DNA from 3 places in the Peribacillus sp. Hz7 genome. Region 3 is predicted to be linked to each of the others. Evidence: riboswitches for the same ligand, from Rfam matches in the RefSeq annotation. Region 3 holds a riboswitch; each other region holds the start of a gene.
What was found. Region 3 has a riboswitch for cobalamin ahead of ACE199_RS23060 (FecCD family ABC transporter permease). Riboswitches for the same ligand answer to the same signal wherever they lie in the genome.

Region 1 (7,896 bases), on a different contig from region 3:
TACAAAATTTCACCATCGCTCATGACAATGATTTCATCTGCCCATTCATAAGCAAAGTGAACATCATGAGTGGAAAGAATAATCGTTTTGTCTCCTTGATGAATATCGCGGAGAATGTGCATGATTTGCTTTGAATAATAGGCATCTAAGCCTGCGGAAGGTTCGTCTAAAATGAAAACTTCCGGATTCATCGCTAATACCCCGGCAATAGCGACACGTTTTTTTTGTCCTAAGCTTAAAAAATGAATGGGGCGATCTTGCAGAGCGGTCACCTCTGTTTGCTCCATTGCCCATTCTACTTGCTTGTGTACTTTTTCCTGTGACCAGCCTAAATTCATTGGTCCAAAGGAAATATCTTGTCGTACATTGCCGGAAAACAGCTGTGAATCAGGGTCCTGGAACACAATACCTACTTGCTTTCTTAATGTCATCAAGAACTTTCGATTATACCGCACCTGTTCTCCCTTAAATAAAATAGAACCTGTTGTGGGCTGTAAGATTCCGTTTAAATGCTGAAATAAGGTGGATTTACCGGCTCCGTTGTTCCCTAATAGAGCAATTTTCTTCCCTTTTTTAATGGTGAGAGAAAGATTTTTTAACGCTGTTGTGCCATCGACATAGCGATGGGTGAGCTGGTCGATTTTGAAAAAAAGCTCGTCCATTATAAAGTCCCTCCAAATAATAGATAGACCGCCACGATACTAGCGATAAGGGTCGTAATAATTAGCCAATTTACAGCTGAGTACTGATAGTTGTCGTCTATATACATAATGTCCTCTGTGTATCCACGTGAATCCATTGCGATTGTCAGCTCTTTCGCTCGTTTAAAGACGTGAATAAACAAAGAAGAAATTAACAACCCAATCGAATGCAGCCATTTTTTCGTTGTCATATAGCCAAGTCTAGAATTTTGGGCTTGATAAATATGTATGGCCGTTTCTAAAAACACGAAAATAAAGCGATACGTAATTTCTATTATTTCAATGAGTAATTGCGGTATCTTCAGTTTACGCAGCACTTGAAGAATCGCATTAACGGGTGTTGTTAGCGTCAAAAAGTATAAACAGCTTATACTGCTCAATACAACAAGAATGAGCTTTGTTGCTATTTTAATATTATTTTCCGTTATGAATAATTTCCAGTAGCCAAATTCTACAGACCATAGTACATGAGGCGTTGTAGTTTCGATACTAGCAAAGGAAATGACAATTGTTAATATTCCTGATAAAAGGAAGAACCCTGGAAGAAGCAGCAATTTAATATAATAACGAAGCGGGATTTTTGCCCCAAAAATGATAAAAGCACTCATCACAGTGAAGGTGATGAGTGAAACAATCGTGTCTTTTACAGTTAAAGCAAACAGGAGAAGGAATAGCGCGAATGTCATCTTCTCTACTGGGTGAATATGCTTTAGACGATTGAAATAGGCATATTTATCGATTAACAACATGTTTAGATGGACTTTCTTCTTTTTTTGATTTATGTTTTCCTCTTGCATACCCTATAAAGTAGCCGATGAATCCAGCTCCAATTGCTGCTTGAAGAACGAATAATAAGCTTTCAATTTCCCCGCTTGGCGGCTCCCAGATGTTAGAGAACCAAGGTTCATAGCTTGAATTGATTTCGCCAATGGCTTCTTCTGCTTCGCCATCAGCTCCGCCAAACTCAGCTCCTTTTTGAATAAACAGAGGGAAAATCGCTAGGATGACTACTAATCCGAGCAGTAATAGATTTTTTTTCATCTTAACGGGCCTCCTTCGTTAGAACGCGCAGTGCTTTCAATTCGCTTACATTATATTTTTTTAAGAAGTTCATAACAATAACAGTTAATAGACCTTCACTGATTGCTAATGGAATTTGTGTTAACGCAAAGATTCCAGCGAATTTAGTGAAAGAAGCCATGAAACCGCCAACTTCAGAAGGGAATGCTAAAGCAAGTTGAACAGACGTCATGACGTATGTTCCTAAATCGCCAAGTGCTGCTGCTAAGAAAACAGCCACGGAAAAAGACCAGCCAGCTTTTGTTGCGCCTTTATATACAAGATAGGCGATAATCGGTCCAACAACGGCCATGGAAAAAGCGTTCGCTCCAAGCGTTGTTAATCCTCCATGAGCAAGTAATAAAGCTTGAAATAATAAGACGATTGATCCGACGATACTCATTGCAAATGGTCCAAACAGCACCGTACCTAAGCCAACTCCAGTAGGGTGAGAACAGCTTCCGGTAACGGATGGAATTTTCAGTGCGGATAGAACAAAGGCAAAAGCCCCTGACAAACCAAGCATCATTTTTGTTTCAGGGTTTTCTTTGATGCTTTTACGAATAGAACGGAAACCAAGAATTAAAAATGGGAGGGTAACCGCCCACCAGAAGATCGCCCATTCAATAGGGAGGAATCCCTCCATAATATGCATAGCGGAGGCTTTATTAGGAACGAAAAGCAATAATGCGATAAAATAAAGAACTTTCCAATTCAATGTTTTCATACATGTCTCCTTTTTAATCTTTGTTATTTTAGAAAAACAATCGGCAGCGTTTTACGTACTTTTTTGCCGCTGCCATCACCTCCTCATTTGTTATCCGCGAAGAACGTGAGAGTGTGTCTGAGCTTTGTAAAATTATGTACAAAACAAAAAAGCACTTCTTTCATCCTTGAAAGAAGTGCATAACTGAATAGTAGCAGGACTGTGAGTAAAAAACACTCACTAGCTATATATCCGTATCCCCATCCTCGTAGGTTGAAACAGTTTTCCCCTTTATGGCAGGTCTCCTGGCTCTGGATCATGACATCATTACAACCTTCCCATCTTAGAGTAGACAGTGGTTCTTACGTGAGTAATGATGCTCCCCATTACAGTGGCGGGACCGCGCCGGACTTACACCGACTTCCCTTTTAAGCCAAATATCAAAATTTAGCACCGTAAAGTTTATAAAATTTTAAGATTTCTAGCATAGTGTACCATGAGAAAATCGCTTCTTCTAGAAAAAAATTTTTTATGATTGTATTTCATAAGTAAAATATAGAAAAATATTGATTTTTTTAGAAAAAATGGAACAATAAGCGGAAAATCCTTGCTGGATTATTTCCCCTATACAGGTTAGATTTATACGTAAGTTGTAATTATCTATTTAAAATTTTAAAAAGATGGTATATGATAGGTACAGTTTTACGAATTGAGAGAATATTGTTATTAAACAATTGAATATAAATTTAAAAGTGCCCAAAGTGTCATGCTAGGGATAATAGGGAAATCGGTGAGAATCCGATGCAGCCCCCGCTACTGTAACGCTGATGAAATTGTCAACACCACTGGTGCAAACTGGGAAGGGACAAGAGTAAAGAGAAGCGTAAGCCAGGAAACCTGCTTTTAAGTGAAAAAGTAATACTTTTCGGAGGGAAGGGTAGAGGCTGTTGAATATAGAGCGGCATGTTTATGCTAGTTCATTTTATTTTTTAGCTTTTTAAAAAACCTTAACTCAAGAGAGTTAAGGTTTTTTTATTCTCTTCTGCCTAATAGGAGGAACTATATGACAACTTGGAATTTGAAAGGTACAAAGTCTCATCTGCTGATCTGTAATGGAAGTAGTTGTATGAGAAAGGGCGGCGAAGAAGTGACACAAGCCGTTCGTGACGAAATTAGTTTACTAGGATTGGATGAAGAGATTCATACGACAAGAACTCGTTGCAATGGACGATGCAAAGATGCTTGTATCGTCATTGCCTATCCAGAGGGTAATTGGTATCGAGTTGATTCCCCTGAAATTGGCCGCCAAATTGTTCGGGATATGCATGAACCAAGCCTTGAAACGCACAAAGTATATCAATTTGTGAACGGAGAAATGTCACCTAATCCAGCATCTGCTGCTATCGTAGGAGTTTCAAAGAAAAAAGTAGAATCCTAGATTACGGATTACGAAGGGGGATATTTGTATGGAGCAAAAAGGGAAATTATTTGTTGTTGGATTTGGTCCAGGGGATTTTAAACATATTACAACACGAGCTGTGGAAGCACTTCAAGAAAGTGATTTTATCATCGGTTACAAAACATATGTGGAATTGATTCAAGATTTATTAACCGATCAAGCGATTATTAGTACCGGAATGACAGAAGAAGTATCGCGTGCACAAGAAGCGGTAAAACAAGCGGAAAACGGCAAGAAAGTAGCCGTTATTTCAAGCGGTGATGCAGGGGTTTATGGAATGGCAGGCCTTGTTTATGAGGTCTTGATTGAAAAGGGATGGAAAGAAGCAACAGGTGTTGAAATTGAAATTATTCCTGGGATTTCAGCGATTAATTCCTGTGCATCATTACTTGGGGCACCTGTTATGCATGACTCTTGTACGATTAGTTTGAGTGACCACTTAACACCGTGGGAGCTGATTGCGAAACGAGTTGAAGCAGCGGCACAGGCGGATTTTGTTATTGCGCTTTATAATCCGCGCAGTGGTCGTCGAACAAGACAAATTGTTGAAACACAGCGGATTTTACTGAAATATCGTTCGCCAGATACACCAGTAGGGCTAGTGAAAAGCGCGTATCGCGAGCGTCAGGAGATTACCATTACGAATTTAGCAGAAATGTTGAATCATGATATTGGAATGCTGACAACCGTTGTAATCGGGAATTCATCGACATTCTTATATGACAATAAAATCATTACGCCTCGCGGCTATCAAAGAAAGTATACATTGGGTTCAGAAAAGCAGCCGTTAAAACCGCATCAACGCTTGAAAAAAGAAGCAGAGCCATGGGCGATGGATCAAGAAACAGGACTTACGCAAGGCTCTTATGGAGAAGCCGCTGTTGGGTTGCTGACGAAAGCGCCTGAGAAGAAGAGTACGAGCACTTCTTACGAGGTAGCGTTGGAAGCTTTATCGAGAGTATCTGATCAAAGTGTGGCTAAGCCAAGAACTTCATCGTTCGTTCAACAAAACATAGAATCCATATTTGAACTAGCGGTTAGCCCGGGTGTTGCGAATAAGCAATTTACACCGCAGCAAATGATGACACTAGCACAAGTTGTTGGTGAAAAAGGAACGATGGAATATACGCCGAATCATAAAATCGTATTAAAAATCCCGACGACTGAACCAGATTTAATTACAGAGAAACTGCAATCCGTTGGCTTTTTACTGTCTCCAATTGGCGATGTTGTGACGTTAAAAGCGTGTGATTTCTGTGATGGAGAAAAAGAAGAACCAATTCCTTATGCGGATGAATTGCAGCGTGTACTTGGTGGAATGGAGATGCCGAAAGAATTAAACATCGGGTTTAATGGATGCGGGATGGCTTGTTATAGTGCGGTCATGGATGATATCGGAATCGTCTTCCGCAGAGGGAAATTTGACTTATTTGTAGGCGCCAAACCAGTTGGACGAACAGCTCATCCAGGTCAACCCGTTGCGGAGGGAATTGAGCCAGATCGCCTTGTTGAATTAATTACGAATATTGTGGAAGAGTACAAGCAGAACGCACATCCTAATGAACGATTATTTAAATACTTCAAGCGTGCGAAAAAGATTCAAGGTTTTCAATATCAAGACATTGCACCAAAGATTCACATAGAGCCAGCACCATGTGAGGATTAATGAATAGGGGGAAATAGTGAATGAAAGCAGTATTGTTTGTTGGACATGGAAGCCGATTAGAGGCTGGAAATGAAGAGGTTCGTATTTTTGTAGACAAGATGATTCCAACAATGGATGAAGGCTTAATCATTGAAACATGTTTCCTGGAATTCGCATCACCTAATATTTCACAAGGGATCGACAATTGTGTGAAAAGAGGAGCGACAGAAGTTGCTGTTATTCCAATTATTTTGCTGCATGCGGGTCACTCGAAGCTGCATATCCCTGCGGAAATTGAGGATGGAAAGACTAAGTATCCAGAAGTGAAATTTACATATGGACAAACGATTGATGTTCATCCAGCAGCATTAGAGATCTTAACCGATCGTTTGGAAGGCATCGGCTTTGATACAAATGCGGAACATCATGACACAGCTGTTTTATTAATTGGCCGCGGTGGCAGTGATGCCGATGCGAATAGTGATTTTTATAAAATTACTCGTTTGCTTTGGGAGAAATTGAATGTGAAATGGGTGGAAAGTGCTTTCATGGGTGTTACGACACCACTTGTCGATGAAGGGATTGAACGCTGTATCAAGCTTGGTGCCAAAAAAGTGGTTATGCTGCCATACTTCTTGTTTACAGGTATCTTAATGGAGCGAATGGCTAAGATGCTAGAAGGCTACCAGGAGCAGTATCCAAATCATGAGTTTGTGTTAGCGGATTACTTTGGTTATCATCCGAAGCTTCAAACGATTTTAAAAGAGCGTGTAGCAGAAGCATTGGAAGGAACATCAAGAGGAACTCAAGATTTAGAAAACTATCGTTTGTATGTGGAGGAGCATGGTGACGCGCATCATCACCACCACCATCATGACCATGATCATCATCATCATCATGACCACGATCACGATCACGACCATGACCACGACCACGACCATGATCATGCACACGAGGTGGAGGCATCAAAATGATTTTGTTCTTGGCGGGCACAAGTGATGCAAGAGAATTAGCTATTGAGATACAGAAAGCTGGTTTTCCGGTTCTAGCAACAGTCGTGACAGAATCAGCAGCGAAAAGTTTGCAAGATGCAGGGATTGATACTCAAATTGGACGATTAACAGGCGCGGATATGGCGGCGTTAATTACAGAAAAAGGATTTCAAGCGGTCGTCGATGCGAGTCATCCATTTGCAGAAGAGGCTTCAAAAAATGCGCTTCAAGCAGCAAAAGAGGCAAACGTTCCTTACATTCGCTATGAACGAGAAAGCCAACGATTCCATGATGACCAATTAACGGTTGTTAGTGATTATGCGGAGGCGGCTAAGCTTGCTGCAGAGAAGCGAGGCGTGATTATGCTAACGACAGGTAGTAAAACATTAGAGATTTTTGCAAAAGAATTAATAGGTTTAGAGAATACTAGATTAATTGCAAGAATGCTGCCGCGTATCGACAATATGGAAAAATGCGCAGAGTTAGGTGTCGAGCAAAAAAATATTGTTGCGATACAAGGGCCGTTTTCAAAGGAGTTAAATAAAGCACTATATGATCAATACGGTGTCACGTTAATGATTACGAAAGAAAGCGGAAAAGTTGGCTCGGTCGATGAGAAGCTGGAGGCCGCTTTGGAGTGTGGCATTGAAACGATTATGATTGCTCGTCCAAATGTGAATTATCAAAATGTGTATTCGAACTTTGAAGATGTGATTAACAATTTGAATAAACAATTAGGGGGAAAATAAAATGGACTTTAAAACAGATTTCAAACCGTTAACAGTTGATCCTGACAAAATTTATGATTATAGCTTTGCCATGATTGCAGAAGAAATGGGACCACATAATTTCTCAGAAGACGAGTGGAAAATTGTTCGACGTATTATTCATGCATCAGCAGACTTCGAATTAGGAAGAAGCGTTATTATTCATCCTGATGCGATCCGTGCAGGAATCGAAGCGATTCGCAAAGGACGTCATGTTATTGCGGACGTACAAATGATTGAAAGTGGTACAGGGAAAAAACGTTTTCAAAAATATGGCGGAGACCTGCATTGCTATATTGCAGACGAAGATGTCACAATTGAAGCCAAAAAACAAAATACAACACGCGCGATTATTTCGACGCAAAAAGCAGTACGTGAAAATGAAGGCGGCATTTATGCAATCGGAAATGCGCCAACTGCTTTATTAGAACTAATTCGTTTAATTAAAGAAGGAATCGCAAAGCCAGATTTAATTATTGGAATGCCTGTAGGTTTCGTTTCCGCTGCAGAATCAAAAGAGGAGTTAGCTAAAATTACTGAAGTTCCTTTTATTACGAACGTTGGTCG
Region 2 (7,896 bases), on a different contig from region 3:
TCCATTAAAAGTAACACAGCTGCACCATCACTAATTTGGCTTGAATTTCCGGCATGGATAACACCATCTTCTTTAAACACCGTTTTTAACCCCGCTAACACCTCAAGCGTCGTTCCTGGTCGTGGACCGGAATCTTCCCTCACTTCGGTCGGATTTCCTTCTTTATCACTTCCAACAATCGGGATGATTTCTCGTTCAAAATATCCTTCACGTTGTGCACGAAGAGCGCGCTCATGACTTTCTACAGATAATTGGTCACATTCTTCGCGGGTGATTCCCCATCTCTCAGCAATTCGCTCCGCAGAAAGCCCTTGATGAATCACTTCATACTTGTCTACATATTTTTGACTTGGTTTAGTACCTTGGTAGTTCGAACCGATTGGTACGCGCGACATATTTTCTACTCCGCCTGCAACTATTACATCCATATCGCCAGCAAGAATCGCTTGAGCGGCAAAGTGAACAGCTTGTTGACTAGATCCGCATTGGCGGTCCAGCGTTACACCTGGAACTTCAATCGGATATCCCGCAATTAACGAAGCAACGCGCGCAATATCACCCGCTTGCTCTCCTGCTTGTGAGACACAACCGAGAATGACATCATCGATTATCGCTGCATCAATGCCTGTCTTCTCCACTAACTTCTTCAACACTTCTGCGGCTAAATCATCTGGACGAATATCTCTAAAAACCCCATTTCTTCTTCCAACTGGTGTACGTATTCCTTCAACAATGACCACTTCGCGCATCCTACTTCCCCCTCTAAACGGTTACAACCCTAGATTTTTGGCAATGATTGTTTTCATTATTTCATTTGTACCGGCATAGATACTGGCTACAGGAATATCTCGATAGCGTCTAGCAATCTTGTATTCTTCCATATATCCATATCCACCATGAAGCTGCATGCAGGCAGTTGAAATGTTTCGAGCCATCTCTGTTAATTTCCATTTAGCCATAGATACCTCGGTTACTACATGTTCACCAGCGATATGCTTTGCGATTAATTGGTCGAGAAAGGCTCTTCCCATTTTAATTTCTGTTGCCATTTCAGCGATTTTAAATTGGGTATTTTGAAACTTGCTAATGGATTTTCCAAACGCTTCGCGACTTTTCACATATTCAATCGTCTCTTGGAGCATATCCTCTGATGCTGCTTGCGCACAAATTGCAACAACAAGCCGCTCTTGTTGCAATTTCTCCATTAAATAAGTAAAACCTTTGCCCTCTACACCAATTAAATTTTCTTTTGGCACACGACAATCTTCGAAGATCAACTCTGCTGTATCTTGACTATGTAGACCGACTTTGTTTAATTTTCTGCCTCTTGAAAAACCTGGCGTATCCCTTTCAATCGCTAATAAGCTAACCCCTTTATGCTTAGGAACTGCGTTTGGATCCGTTTTACAAGCGACAATCACTAAATCCGCATGAATCCCATTTGTAATAAATGTTTTTTGTCCGTTCACAATATAATGATCGCCATCTAAGACAGCTGTTGTTTTAATACTGGCAAGATCCGATCCTGCTCCTGGTTCCGTCATCGCAATTGCAGTAATACACTCCCCCGTCGTACATTTTGGTAACCAACGCGATTTTTGTGCTCTAGTTCCATAAGCAGAAATATACGGAACAACGATATCGTTATGAAGTCCCACGCCAATTAAACTCGAACCAACTCGTTCAAGCTCTTCATTGACCACAACAGAAAAACCCCAATCCACATCTGAACCACCATACTCTTCTGGTAAATCTGGAGCTAAAAATCCTTGTTCCCCAAGCTTTTTCCAAAATGAACGTGGAATGATTCGATCTTCTTCCCATTGTTCATAAAAAGGCACAGCCTCTTTTTCTAAAAACTTACGCAGTGATTGACGAAAAATAGCATGATCATCTGTTAAATATGGATGCTTCAACAGTAAGTCCCCCTTTGGGCAACATAGTCTATTTTGTTTACGGCTGCATACGAATCGCGCCATCTAAACGAATCGTTTCCCCGTTCAGCATTGGATTCGTTATAATGCTTTCTGCTAATTTCGCATATTCTTCTGGATAACCAAGACGAGATGGGAATGGTACCATTTTTCCTAAAGCAATCATCGCTTCTTCCGGCAGTGCATCAACCATCGGTGTGTGGAATAAGCCTGGAGCAATCGATACGACACGAATGCCATTTGAAGCAAATTCACGGGCAAGGGGCAGCGTCATCCCAGCGACTCCACCTTTTGAAGCACTGTATGCAACTTGTCCAATTTGACCTTCAAAAGCGGCAACTGAAGCGGTGTTAATAATAACCCCTCTTTCTCCTGATTCATTTGCTTCATTTTGAGCCATTTTCTCTGCAGCTAAACGAATCACATTAAACGTGCCAATTAAATTAACAGAAATCACTTTTGAGAACGCTTCCAATTCATGAATCCCTCGACGGCTTAAAACCTTTTTTGCAATAGCAATTCCCGCACAATTGACAACAGTATTAATCTGACCAAATCGCTGAACGGCTTGATCGACAGCTCTTTGAACGTCCTCTTCCTTCGTTACATCGGTTTTCACAAACAAAACGGACTCACCATACTGCTTAGCAAGTTGCGCACCATTCTCTTCAAAAAGATCAAGAATGACGGCCTTTCCGCCATTTTCCACAATATGTTGTACCGTCGCCTTCCCAAGACCAGAAGCTCCACCCGTTACAATGGCAATTGAATCTTGAATGTTCATACGAGCACCCCTCCCCCAAATATTTGAAATATACTTTTATATTAGCATGACTATTTCGAAAATTCATATATTAATACCCTTTTTATGGTTTTTTTTACAAAAAGTTCGTATTATAACAGCTACGATTTGGAGATAAATAGGAATGTTATCATCATGTTTAAAGATCGGAGTATGTATAGCATGAAAATCATGCATTTAACAATAGAACTGATTGCGGGATTTTTTCTGCTTTTTATAATCATCAAATTCGTTGGCAAGAAAATTATTAATCAAATTACACCTTTCACTTTTATTTCCGCTATAGTATTAGGAGAATTACTAGGCAACGCCTTATACGATCATCAAATTGGGATTCTTTATGTTATATACTCCATGGTATTATGGGGAATTTTGCTCTTTATAGTCGAATATCTTGGACAAAAATCTTTATGGTTTCGTGGCCTTTTTGAAGGAAAACCATCTGCTCTTATTAAAAATGGAGTCGTTGATCGAGAAGAGCTAAGGAAAAATCGGATGAATATTAATCAGTTACAAAGCTTACTTCGGCAAAGTGAAACCTTTTCGATTCGAGAAGTGGCCTTTTGTTATTTAGAGGCGAACGGTTCTATTAGCATTTTAAAAAAACCACAGTATCAGAAAACAACATTGCAGGATTTCAATCTTTCAGGGACACCTGTTTACGTTCCTGTTACGCTCATTCGTGATGGAGAAGTACTGTGGGATGAACTAAAAGATTTAGGATTTGATGAACATTGGTTAAAGGTGCAACTCTCATCACAAGATATTTCAGATTATAAAGATGTTTTTATCGCTGAATGGTTGGAGGGAGACGGGATTTTTGTACAGACTTATCAGTTTCAATCCTCACCCTCTAACTAAGGAGGATGCTATGCCGTAGTGTGGCTAACTGGTGTTGTTGGTTCAAAAGAAAGACATTCGCGAACCTCCCTGTATACGCTACATTGATGGAGGTTCGCAATCTTTTTAAAAGCAATAGTTATTCAAAGTCAACAGGATTCCCCTCTTAAACTTTCAACTAATATCATTATAAATATACTTATCTATTTACAAAGTACATAGTTATTGACTTATTTAGAGCGACCTCCCCACTCCCCCTCAAAAATCATTCCATCCAATTGTTGTCGTTTCTCCCAATTATAAATCTCTAGCAAAGGTCGATCCGGATAATTTTCCGTATAACCAACGGAAAGTAAAGCGACTGGATCCACATGATAGGGGATACCTAAAATCGTTCGGACATCGGCTTTTTTATAAAAGCTTACCCAGCCCATCGCTAGTCCTTCTGCATAAGCAGCAAGCCACATGTTTTGGATGGCACAGCTTGTGGACATTAAATCCGTTTCAGGGATTGAGTTTCTTCCTAATACATGGTCACCAGCACTGAATGGGTTGCATGTCACACAAATTGTGACAGGTGCTTCAAGAATTCCAGCAATTTTCAAATCTAAAAAGGTTAACTCGCGATCCGTTCCTTCATAATGAATCGCAAGCGCGCGTCGTTCTTTTTCAACGATGGCAGCTAGTTTTTTCTTTGTTTCGTCATCTTTGATAATGATAAAATTCCATGGCTGCATAAATCCAACTGATGGGCCACTGTGAGCCGCTTCTAATAGTTTATATAATGTTTCATCCGGAATCGGTGTTTGTAAAAAGGTCCGAATATCTCTTCGATTAAAAATCGCTTTATAGACTCCACTTTTTTCTGCTTCACTTAACTTGTTCATACTAATCCCTCCAATTTTTTAGACAATAAAAAAATTCCCAGCCTAAATAGGCTGAGAATTTGCCAAATCTCAGAACATCCAATACTGGCAGGTCTCCTGGCTATGATTCAACGTCAGTCTGTCCCTTCCCGGAAATAAATCCGGTGGCTATGACAGCGACTCCTCAACTACAGTGGCGGGCTCCGCATCGTTTTACCGATTTCCCTATTCTCTTCCACATGGAAGCACCAATATGGCGTTTAGATGATATGTCCAATACTATTGTTATCCGAAACTAAATTACCATGACTCATATAATAAGTCAAGATTTTACTCTTTTGATAGCATTCCTTCAACACTCTCTGATGCTTGCATGTTATAGATTGGCAGAATAAACAAAAGTCCGATAATAAATAGAATCGCAGCTGCTTCAAAAATCATAATAATTGAAAACATTTCTTTTAAAATACCAGCAATACTCATTGTTAATACCATCGCTCCAGAGAAAAGCGGACTTAACGTACCGTTCACTCTTCCAATAAATTCCGATTTTGTGTTTTGTAAAATCATCGTATTAATGCCGACTTGAATACATGGGAGGAAAAATCCGTTCACAAATTCAGCGACAAGAGTTAATGTAAGGTCTGTTGAAAAACCAATCACACTCATCCCAATTGCATTGGCTAACATCCCAATTACTAAAAGCTTTTGCGGAAGAAGAGATTTAGAGAATATAACAGAAGCCGCTCCTCCCAAAATCATTCCGACTCCATTCACCATTAACAGCCATTGTAAATTTTCTTTTGCTAACTCTAATCGTTCTGTTACAAGAAAAACCGCTAAAGGTTGAATAAGTCCGATTGCAAGTCCTGCAGCCATAAAACAAATTCCAAGTAGCTTCAATTCCTTTTTAGCGAGAACATAACGAATGCCGCTTTTCATATCTTCAAGTAAGGTTGTAGCTGTCTGTTCATCCTCTGTTTTATGGTCAGCTGGAATGAATAGAAGCATCACTGCAGAAAGAAGAAAGGCTATTCCTGTAGCAATCATCGACACAACAATTCCAAATTGTTGGAAAATCATCGTACCAAGAACAGGCCCAAGCACCATAAAGACAGCAAAAATCGTTTGGTAAATCGACATCGCTGACTGCAGCAATTCCGGGCTTAAATGCATCTTAAAGAGTTTCATCCCCGACGGCTGAGAAAACTGCGATAAAATCGACGAAATCAATGTAGCAAAAAAGACAATATGCCAAGAACCAAACACTAGTGTGAGCACTACCGCAAAAACCGAAATAGCACTTAATATATCACACCATACCATCGTTCTTTTTGGCCGCCAACGATCAGCAAATGTCCCGCCAATAAAAGAAAAAATAAAAATCGGAGCAAATTCAGCAACAGAGATCATGGAAACAGCAAAAGCATTTCCATTGGTTTTTTCCATAATAAATAACAAAATCGCAAAATTCCTCACCCAAATGCCTATTTGAAGAAACAATGCGGATAGGAAAATCGCTTGAACAAATCGATTTTTCAATAATTGTGACATAACATTCCCCTTTTCTATTAATGATTATGGGAGACAACAAAAAACCTCCCATCCGTTATTTTTGGATAGGAGGTCGTCAAAAACCATAGAAAAAGACATAGTACACCATGTACTACAACTTCGATGATTTTTTTAAAGTACAGACTAATCCCATTCAAAAATAACTTCGTATTATATAACGAATCTATTCTTTAAAACAGGATTAGTTAATCATCGTCCTATGGTCACCCTTTCGATTTAAGATGTACCTATGTTACATTGTTTTTTCTTCTTTTTCAATACATTTTTTCATTAAATTACCAATAAAATTCACACTTCCGGCGTATCCGTTGGCTTTGCATATCCGTCTTTATATTGTTGATCAATTGCCTTTCGTATTTCTTTTACCGTTTTTCCGTTGTTAAAATCAACTACTGCCTGAGCGGCAATTTCTAAACAGACACCACATTTCGTCCCATGATCATCCCAGACAACAGCTCCGCTTTCTCTGTTTTCAAACACAAAGCAGTCGTAATTGTTTTTGTGGTTGGCCGATTCCCCGCATCCACAATAACAAGGGATTTGTTCTAATAGCTTTTGATGTTTAGCAGCAGCTGCATAGATGGTCTGCATATCCTCTGGTTTATCCGCTAGAAATTCAGGCATTTCTCCTATCCCGCTTGTTTCTTCACGAATATCACCTGAATCTGTATGTTCCGTATGAATTGGATGATTATCATGACTTTCTTCTTTACTAGAACAAGCTCCAAGTAATAGGGTAGAACAAATTCCAAATGTTAGCATTGTTTTTTTCCATCTCATCATATACACCTCTAGAAAAATTTGGTTTTTATTATTTTACTAGAAAAAGTGGGGCTTCTTCAAAGTTAATGTTTTCTTAAAGCAAATTTATCAACATTCAATTGATAGGATTTTTTTACAAAAAATGGGTAAATGAATTAATTTTGATTTCCTTCCATTCTCTCAATTCAATCCTTTTGCTTTTCTCCCCATTTTCTTATTAACAAAATAAACAAGCTGAATATTTTCTTTTATAAAAAAGTATTTATGAAAATATTTAGCTAATAACCAAACAAAAAATAAGAAAAACCATACCAAACAATGATCATGACAACAAGAACAATGGTTGGAGAAAGTCCCATTAGGTAATGAGCAATAATATATCCTCCAGGAACGGAAACACGGACCAATGTATATTGCCAAGCTGGTGTGTTCTTCTTTGGCCGTTTACTTCCTTTTTTTACAAACCAATACTTTTCATTCCTTCAATACGTATTATCAAAATAAAAAAGAGAGTGCTCACAAGCTATGTCTCGCCTTTTAATTTTTTGTTTTTCTCTCTATCAATGAAGCCTATTGTTTAACCTGCTCCAATACAGTTTGGAACTCTTCCTCTTCTTCATTAGCAAATCCTTCAAAGATGACTTTAACGATATTAGCATGATTAAACACATACGTATACTCCTGTGATATATAGCCTTCTGGATAAGGGACAGCTAAATAATCATATATCGTTCCCTGTTGATCGTCTTCCGTCATCAGAATTTGTTTTCTTCCGTAAATCATTAACTTTATCTTTTCCCGACAGAAGACCCCCATCCTCAAGGAATATGAAGGGCAATAGCCCAATGAGTAGGTGGGAGATGAATGTCAGTTGGCGGTAGCCAAAACACTTGTTTGTATGGTAGAATATTCCTGTAAGTTGTTCTTTGAAAACTGAAGATAGGAGGTTGTGACAGGAAAAACGTCTGTCGCGTAAAATCTTCAACGTTCTAATCGCCTCCACACGCACCGAAGTAGCGAAAACCAAGCAGAGTAGGGCGTGTGGCGAGTTCAACGTACAAAATAGCAACACCGCGCAGGAGGCTAATAAGCCGTCTGCACTGCTAACTGTCGGTGC
Region 3 (7,896 bases):
TTTTTCACACTAGAAATTAACTTAAACATCTACTTCCATCTTCGTTAATTTCTCAACACCTACTAAAAAATTATTTATAGAATTCGTAGTAGGAATTACAATGTTACTATTTTAACATAAAAAAGTCAACCTCTTTTTAAAAGTACTTTTTATCAACTTTTATTATTCGTTAACTTCTTAAAAATCATTTATTTGGCTAGAACCCCTTAACGGGAATTACAATATTACTATTTCAACATAAAGAAGTCAACATCCTTTTGAAAAACTATACTCTGATGAAACTTTTTTTGTATGTCGCCTTACTATAACGAACAAGATAAGAGAAATCCTTTATATTTCTGAAATAAAAATACAAGTGAACGGAGACTTAATGAATGGAACAGATTAAACAGTTGCTGCGCGATTACGGCTATCCTGAAGAAGAAATTCCAAATGTATTGAAAGAGCTCGGAACAACAGACTATGAACAGATAGAAAAAAGCATCATGCCTTATCGCGACATAACAGCTAATAGAGATAACCAAGACCGATTCTAGTTTTACGAGCCCTCACCTTAAGGAATATGAACAGGAAAGCCTAATGAGTAGGTGGGGGTAGTTCAAATTACGACGTCAACCACGTTCTTCCTCTTCAGCCTCAATGTATTTAAATGCTGTTTACTTCTCTTTTGTATAGTGAAGAATGATTATGAGGTGATAAAGATGGAGATTTTTTTAATTTTGGGCAGTATCATCGCTCCCGCACTAATGATTATACTTCAAAGAAAATGGTTTAAATTTCGGATTATTTTTCATGTAGCAGCGGTTTTATCAGCACTTATTTTTGGGAATATCGCTTCTATCTCCATCCATCAAATCATCGAAGATCAAACAGTATTCATGACCAATATCCACGCTTTATTTCTCAACCCTCTTTTCTTACTAACAGGGGTATATTTAGGCATATATCTACTCTATACGCTTGCTTTACATACATTGAATGATATCAGTCATTCAAATTAAAAAGCGGATTTATTTTGTTACTATTCTCCAATTACTCTTGCGCCAGTTTTCTTGGGCCTTCTTTATTTGAAAGGAAGATATATCCCGTCACTATGCGCACAAGTTCCCCCTTCGCTAATCTGAAGAAATAATACTCCACCAAAAATATAGAATTTTTATTGAATTGTGACTTTCCTCACTGTATAATTACTTTAAAAGAACTAAGTTCACTATTGTGGAAGAAAGAAGCCCTTTTGCCCCTTACTGATAGTCATACATTTAAAGAAACATTACGAACAAAGAGTTTTACAAGTATAAAGCAGGTTCATACTAATACTCTACTAAAACTCAAAACTTCAACCGCTTTTATTCTAAAATCTGTTCCTTATTTCAAGGACAATGACATAGTTAGAATAAAGGCGGTTATTTTTATTGTTAAGTACATTAATTTTCTAGACTGTAGCATGTACGTGTTTATTAGTTATGTATGGTTTAAGTATGTAATTATTAAAAATTATGCAAACGGCCGCTTATCCACTCGGATCAAACTTAATGTTTTTAATTACATAATACAAGGTATGATAAGCATAGGGTTTTATAACGGACCGTAGTAAGCTTCTACAAAGGGGCTGGTTGCTTTGCATAGACGTAAAAATATGCCTCTCATCCTTATTTTGTGTGTTTTCTTGCTCATATTCCTTGTCGTCAATGCTATCCGCAACATTAAAGTTTACATTGTATATAGTTCAGGTATTATGCCTTTATTATTTATAGGGCTCATAATCTTAATTGTTGCTATTCTTTATTTTAAACGTTCCTGAATAAGAAGCCAAAGGACTACCCCTTCCTTTTCTTGTTTTCTAGATTTTGTCCTTCAAGTTCCTGATGAAGGACGTTTCCCTGACCGGATTTCTCACTTTTGTCCTTCATAGCCCTAATGAAGGACGTTTCCCTGGCCAGATTTCTCACTTTTGTCCCTCATAACCCTAATGAAGGACATTTTCCTGCCCGAATTTCTCATTTTTGTCCTTCATAACCCTGATGAAGGACATTTTCCTGCCCGAATTTCTCATTTTTGTCCTTCATAACCCTGATGAAGGACATTTCCCTGCCCGAATTTCTTAATTTCGTCCTTCATACCTCTGATGAAGGACGTTTCCCTGACCGAATTTCTTAATTTCGTCCTTCATACCTCTGATGAAGGACGTTTCCCTGACCGGATTTCTCACTTTTGTCCTTCATAACCCTAATGAAGGACGTTTCCCTGACCGAATTTCTTAATTTCGTCCTTCATAACCCTAATGAAGGACGTTTCCCTGACCGAATTTCTTAATTTCGTCCTTCATAACCCTAATGAAGGACGTTTCCCTGACCGGATTTCTCATTTTTGTCCTTCATAACCCTAATGAAGGTCATTTCCCTAGCCGGATTTCTCGTTTTTGTCCTTTAACTCACTTTAAAGACAGCAAAAAAGGAATTATCTAAGGAGAATAATCGTTCAACTAAACGGAGGGGCTGCCCCGAAAGCCATTTTTCATGACTTTTGGGGCAGCGCTTTTTCATTTCCATGAAAGTGAATCACGCTCAATACTCAAACAGGCTACGAATAGCCCACCCCATAGGCAGCATAATAAAAGGAAAAGGAGGCGATTTTGTGGAAAAAGAGGTTATCATCGAAGAATTAAATACTTTATTAAGAGGTACATATATGGGAATACGTTCGTTTGAACATTATATCCAAAAGGTAGACGATGAGGAGCTAAAGAAAACATTTCAGTCTATGCAGCAGGATGTAAAGCTGAGTGCTCAACAAATAGCGGAACGAATTCAGAATCTAGGTGGAGTTCCCGCCGACGATGAAGGTGTCTCTGGATCCATGCACAGCTTTATGCATAAAGTCATGCTTCCTGATGATACAAACAAGATTATTAAGGATGCCTTAGAAGGATTAGATAACTACGGCGTTCAGTATTCCGAGGAACTTGTAAAGGGTGATTTAGATCCAGAAAGTAAAAAAATCGCTGAAAAAGTGATTGATACTAGCCGAAGACAGGTTGAAGAATTACGGTATTTATTACATTAATAATCCCGTCAGATTAGTGTTTTCCCTAGAAGGAATCAACTGTTCAATAAATGTTAATTTCTTCTAGGTAACTGAACACAAAAGCCCTCACCTTGTATCCAATATATCTAACGTTTGTTAGTATATAGTATGTCTAACTGAAAGGAGGAAAAGGCCCAGTGGATAACAAACTAGCATTGCTATTGATTGGTGCAGGGGCCTCGTTATGGGGAATTATCGGTCTATTTGTAACCTCTCTTTATGAAATGGGCTTTTCGCCGATACAGGTTGTTACAATTCGCGCCTTATCCGCAACTTTATTTTTAGTACTTTATATCACTTTTAAGAATCGCCAACTTTTAAAAATCAAAATAGCTGATAGTAAATATTTTATCGGAACCGGCATTTTTAGTTTTGTCCTGTTTAATTGGTGTGTGTTTAGCGCGATTAAAGAAACATCTATTTCAGTTGCGACCATTCTTCTTTACACAGCACCTGCCTTTGTCACTATTTTTTCAAGATTCATTTTTAAAGAATTACTAACGACAAGAAAAGTTTTAGCCTTACTTATAACTTTTATCGGTTGCTCATTTGTTATTGGCATCCTCCCAAATACGAATGAATCCATCTCACTATATGGACTCATTCTCGGACTTGGTTCAGGTCTTTTTTATGCCCTATACAGTATATTCGGGAAATTTGCGCTCAGAAAATATAACTCTTTAACCGTTACTGCCTATACGTTTTTGTTCGCAGCTATTGCAGTAACCCCTTTTAGTGGATTGTGGCTCGTGGTTCCTTTATTTTCAGATATAAAAGTATGGCTGTACATAATAGGTCTTGGCTTTCTCTCAACTATGCTGCCCTTCATTTTTTATACAAAAGGATTAAACACAATAGAATCAAGCCAAGCATCTATAATCGCTACAATTGAACCGGTCGTTGCATCTCTAGTAGGTTTTTTAATTTTCCACGAAAAATTGAATGTATGGCAATACTTCGGGATATTTCTAGTGATTGCGGCTGTCATTATTGTTCAAGAAACATCAAAAAAGACTAAAAAATCCGTGATTTCTAATGAGTTATCTCTATAAACTTGAAAATCAGCGTAATGTAAATAATATTAGACTACTATAAATATCTATGTTAAAATTCTCATTAATTTCAAATTTTAGATACTAATGGTGTGATTTCTCTTAGAAGATATCACTTAAAAGGGAAGTCGGTGTAAGTCCGACGCTGTCCCGCAACTGTAACGAGGAGTTCTATGACGATATGCCACTGTTTTAAAATGGGAAGGCTGTCATAGTGACGATGATTCGAAGCCAGGAGACCTGCCACTTAGTTTTCACCTGTAATGCCCACGAGGATGTAAGCAATTACGGACAATAAACAAGGCATATTTCTGTCTTTTGTTGATCATTTTGTTAAATCTAGGGTATTTCTATGCAAATCTTTTGCGTAGAGTACCCTTTTTTTATTGCTTCATACTCACTATTTTTTAATAGGAGTTACTAAACCATGACTAATCAAACACCATTCTCTAACAAAAAATTTATCCTCTTTTCCATCATTCTACTTCTAATTTTAGGTATTTCTATCACCCTGTCCATTATGATTGGATCCGTTTCTGTTACACCGGTGTATGTGTGGAAAGTTATTCTTTCTAAAATACCACTTTTACAAAATCTGATAGAGACAGATTGGAGTCGCTCACAAGAAATTATTATTTGGCAAATTCGTGTACCACGTGTGCTCCTTGCTGCTATTGTTGGTGCAGGATTGGCCATTGCAGGGGCTGCCATCCAAGCACTCGTGCGTAATTCCATTGCGGACCCATATATTTTAGGAGTTTCATCTGGGGCGACAGTTGGTGCGACTGCTGTCTTAATTTTAGGCGCCTTTTCATTTTTGGGAATTTACGCCCTTTCTGCAGCCGCTTTTATAGGTGCTTTTATTTCCGTATTATTTGTTTTTTTCTTGTCCCGTGTCGGCGGACGAATTTCTATTATTCGACTTTTACTAGCAGGAATTGCTGTGTCCCTTATACTGTCCGCTATTTCAAATTTTATTTTAATGATGTCGACACGAGAAGGCGGCATTAAAGCCGTCATGTATTGGATGATGGGGAGCTTAGCAGGTGCCAAATGGAGCTATTTACTCATCCCTACGATTACTTTTATATGTGTATTCATATTGCTTTGGCTCCATTATCGCCAGTTAAATTTATTACTGCTTGGAGAAGAGTCCGCAGTAACGTTAGGAGTTAACCTGCAGCGGTTCCGAATGCAACTGATTCTATTAGTATCTCTACTAACAGGTGTACTCGTCGCTGTTAGTGGTTCGATTGGGTTTGTCGGTTTAATTATTCCGCATATCGTACGTTTAATCGTTGGTTCCAACTATAAATACGTCATTCCGATTAGCGCATTGTTGGGAAGTATTTTTTTAGTATGGGCAGATGCACTTGCACGAATTCTAATTGCTCCAGAAGAAATGCCAATTGGAATTATTACAGCTATTTGTGGAGGACCATTCTTCATTTGGTTACTGCGCCGTAACAATTATTCTTTCGGGGAAGGAGATTAAAAGATATGACATTACAAGCCAACCATCTATCATACTCCATTCATGATAAGCAAATCTTGCATGAAGTGAGCATTCAAGTGAAGGAGCAGCAATTTGTGGGCTTAATCGGTCCTAATGGCAGCGGAAAATCGACCCTGCTTAAAAATTTGTACCGTCTATTAAAACCAGAAAGCGGCACGGTCTTATTAAATGAAAAAGATATTTTCAAGCAATCAAGTAAAATCATTGCTAAAAGTTTAGCCGTTGTTGGGCAGGAAACCCCTATCGTTTTTGATTTTCAAGTGCGTGATTTAGTCAGTATGGGACGAACCCCTCATAAAAAGTTGTTTGAAATCGATCACCAAAAAGATATTCAAATTGTAAAAGAGGCCCTATCCCAAACAGGTATTGCTCATTTGGAAACACGCAACTTTAGTTCCCTTTCAGGAGGTGAGAAAAAACGTGTCATGGTGGCCCGCGCCCTCGCTCAGCAAGCGAATATACTGATTCTGGATGAACCGACGAATCATTTAGATATTCAGCACCAGTTACAGCTGATGGACTTAATTCAAACTTTACAGTTGACTGTTATCGCTGCTTTGCATGATTTAAATATAGCTGCCATGTATTGCGACCAAATCTATGTATTGCAACATGGGCGTATCGTTCGTTATGGAACACCAGAAGAAGTACTCACACCCGAGTTACTGCGTGATGTATTTGGTGTATACGCCGAGGTTCAACAACATCCACTTACGGGCAAGCCGCATCTAACCTATATATCTGAACAATTTCTCAAGGCAGCTCCGAAGGAAACTTCGTCTATAATAATCTAAATCAAGGGAGAAAAATGATGAAAACATACAACAAATTTTTGAACATATGTCTTTCTGCTATACTACTAATCGTTTTAACTGCGTGTGGCAGCTCGACAGAACAAAGCAGTAATGTAAAAGAGGATACAGAAAATGAAGTCACGATTGTTAATAATGATATTACAACTGTTTACACAGAAGCACCTAAACGCGCCATTAGCTTAAACCAACATGTGACAGAAATCATGCTAGCATTAGGTTTAGAAGACTCAATGGTTGGTACAGCTTATTTAGATGATAAAATTTTGCCTTCTCTCCAAGAGGACTATGATCAAGTACCCGTGTTGGCGAAAGAATACCCAACAAAAGAACAGGTTATTGATGCAGAAGCAGATTTTGTATATGCAGGATGGACAAGTGGTTTCTCTGAAAAAGGAATTGGTACACAAGAAGAATTGAAGGAATTAGGGATCCATACATATCTCCATAAATCGTCAGATATGACAAGCCCAACACTTGAGGATATTTTTGAAGATATTCAAAATATCGCGAAGATCTTCCGTGTTGAGGAGCGCGGGGATGAACTTATAGCCCAAATGAAAGCCGATGTAGAGAAAGTACAAGCTAACTTACCAGAGGTTGATGAGAGAGTAAACGTCCTTATTTACGATAGTGGTGAAAAAGAAATTTTTACAGCGGGCCAAAACTTTATGAATGAGATTACGAAGCTTGCAGGCGGCCATAATATCTTCTCCGATATAAAAGATGGTTGGGTAACTGTATCTAAAGAAGATGCAGTAGCGCGTGATCCAGAAGTCATTGTCGTTATCGATTATGGTGACACTAGTGCAGAAAGTAAAATTGAATTTTTAAAACAGGATCCAGCCTTAAAAGAAACACCAGCGGTTCAAAATGAACATTTTGTCATTTTACCACTTTCAGCAGCATCTGAAGGCATACGCGCAGCACAAGCCATTGAAATTTTAGCAAAAGGATTTTATCCAGAAAACTTTAAAAAGTAAATACTGTCAAAAAGCATAAAGAGAATGATATTTTTCTTTATGCTTTTTCATATTAATAAACATTACACTCATCCTAGTCCCCTCGTTGAATCAAACTACTCCCCATAATACCTGTACGAAATGATTCCCTCTGAGTTTAAAGCAGATTTTTTATTTATAGGTGTATAAAAAATTGATAGTTTGGTAATGATATAGATAAGGAAGTTATGTTAAAGGAGGCAAAATGATGTCAAGAGAAAGCCAATTAATGTTGTCTAATTTCATTGATAAAAACCAATTTAATCTAAACTCTTACCTCACATGTTTGTTTCATCAATTTTATAATAACCTTCCTAATCAACCTAAGAAATAAGATAAATCAACCGGATATAAATAACATAAAACTGCTGATAAAAGTATTTGAATTTTCTGAAAACTATTGTTATAATAAAAAAAAGGTCAAGGAGTTG

Region 1: linked by a shared signal. The riboswitch ahead of ACE199_RS12685 (energy-coupling factor ABC transporter permease) and the one ahead of ACE199_RS23060 (FecCD family ABC transporter permease) in region 3 are both predicted to bind cobalamin.
Region 2: linked by a shared signal. The riboswitch ahead of bluB (5,6-dimethylbenzimidazole synthase) and the one ahead of ACE199_RS23060 (FecCD family ABC transporter permease) in region 3 are both predicted to bind cobalamin.

Annotation. Positions count from the first base shown of each region.
Region 1 is NZ_JBHHJV010000008.1:53,447-61,342, forward strand. It holds gene ACE199_RS12670 (energy-coupling factor ABC transporter ATP-binding protein) at 1-662, opposite strand, end outside; gene cbiQ (cobalt ECF transporter T component CbiQ) at 662-1,450, opposite strand; gene ACE199_RS12680 (energy-coupling factor ABC transporter substrate-binding protein) at 1,434-1,742, opposite strand; gene ACE199_RS12685 (energy-coupling factor ABC transporter permease) at 1,744-2,487, opposite strand; cobalamin riboswitch at 2,745-2,939, opposite strand; cobalamin riboswitch at 3,200-3,385, shown strand; gene ACE199_RS12690 ((2Fe-2S) ferredoxin domain-containing protein) at 3,530-3,904, shown strand; gene cobJ (precorrin-3B C(17)-methyltransferase) at 3,933-5,591, shown strand; gene ACE199_RS12700 (sirohydrochlorin chelatase) at 5,612-6,544, shown strand; gene cobK (precorrin-6A reductase) at 6,541-7,311, shown strand; gene ACE199_RS12710 (precorrin-8X methylmutase) at 7,313-7,896, shown strand, end outside.
Region 2 is NZ_JBHHJV010000011.1:51,386-59,281, forward strand. It holds gene ACE199_RS15150 (thiolase family protein) at 1-749, opposite strand, end outside; gene ACE199_RS15155 (acyl-CoA dehydrogenase family protein) at 771-1,916, opposite strand; gene ACE199_RS15160 (3-hydroxyacyl-CoA dehydrogenase) at 1,954-2,718, opposite strand; gene ACE199_RS15165 (DUF421 domain-containing protein) at 2,899-3,597, shown strand; gene bluB (5,6-dimethylbenzimidazole synthase) at 3,807-4,463, opposite strand; cobalamin riboswitch at 4,533-4,710, opposite strand; gene ACE199_RS15175 (MFS transporter) at 4,773-5,996, opposite strand; gene ACE199_RS15180 (PCYCGC motif-containing (lipo)protein) at 6,306-6,797, opposite strand; gene ACE199_RS15185 (DUF4176 domain-containing protein) at 7,350-7,562, opposite strand.
Region 3 is NZ_JBHHJV010000043.1:4,972-12,867, reverse strand. It holds gene ACE199_RS23080 (hypothetical protein) at 375-536, shown strand; gene ACE199_RS23075 (transposase) at 702-1,001, shown strand; gene ACE199_RS23070 (PA2169 family four-helix-bundle protein) at 2,635-3,063, shown strand; gene ACE199_RS23065 (DMT family transporter) at 3,222-4,136, shown strand; cobalamin riboswitch at 4,208-4,398, shown strand; gene ACE199_RS23060 (FecCD family ABC transporter permease) at 4,564-5,631, shown strand; gene ACE199_RS23055 (heme ABC transporter ATP-binding protein) at 5,637-6,446, shown strand; gene ACE199_RS23050 (ABC transporter substrate-binding protein) at 6,464-7,447, shown strand.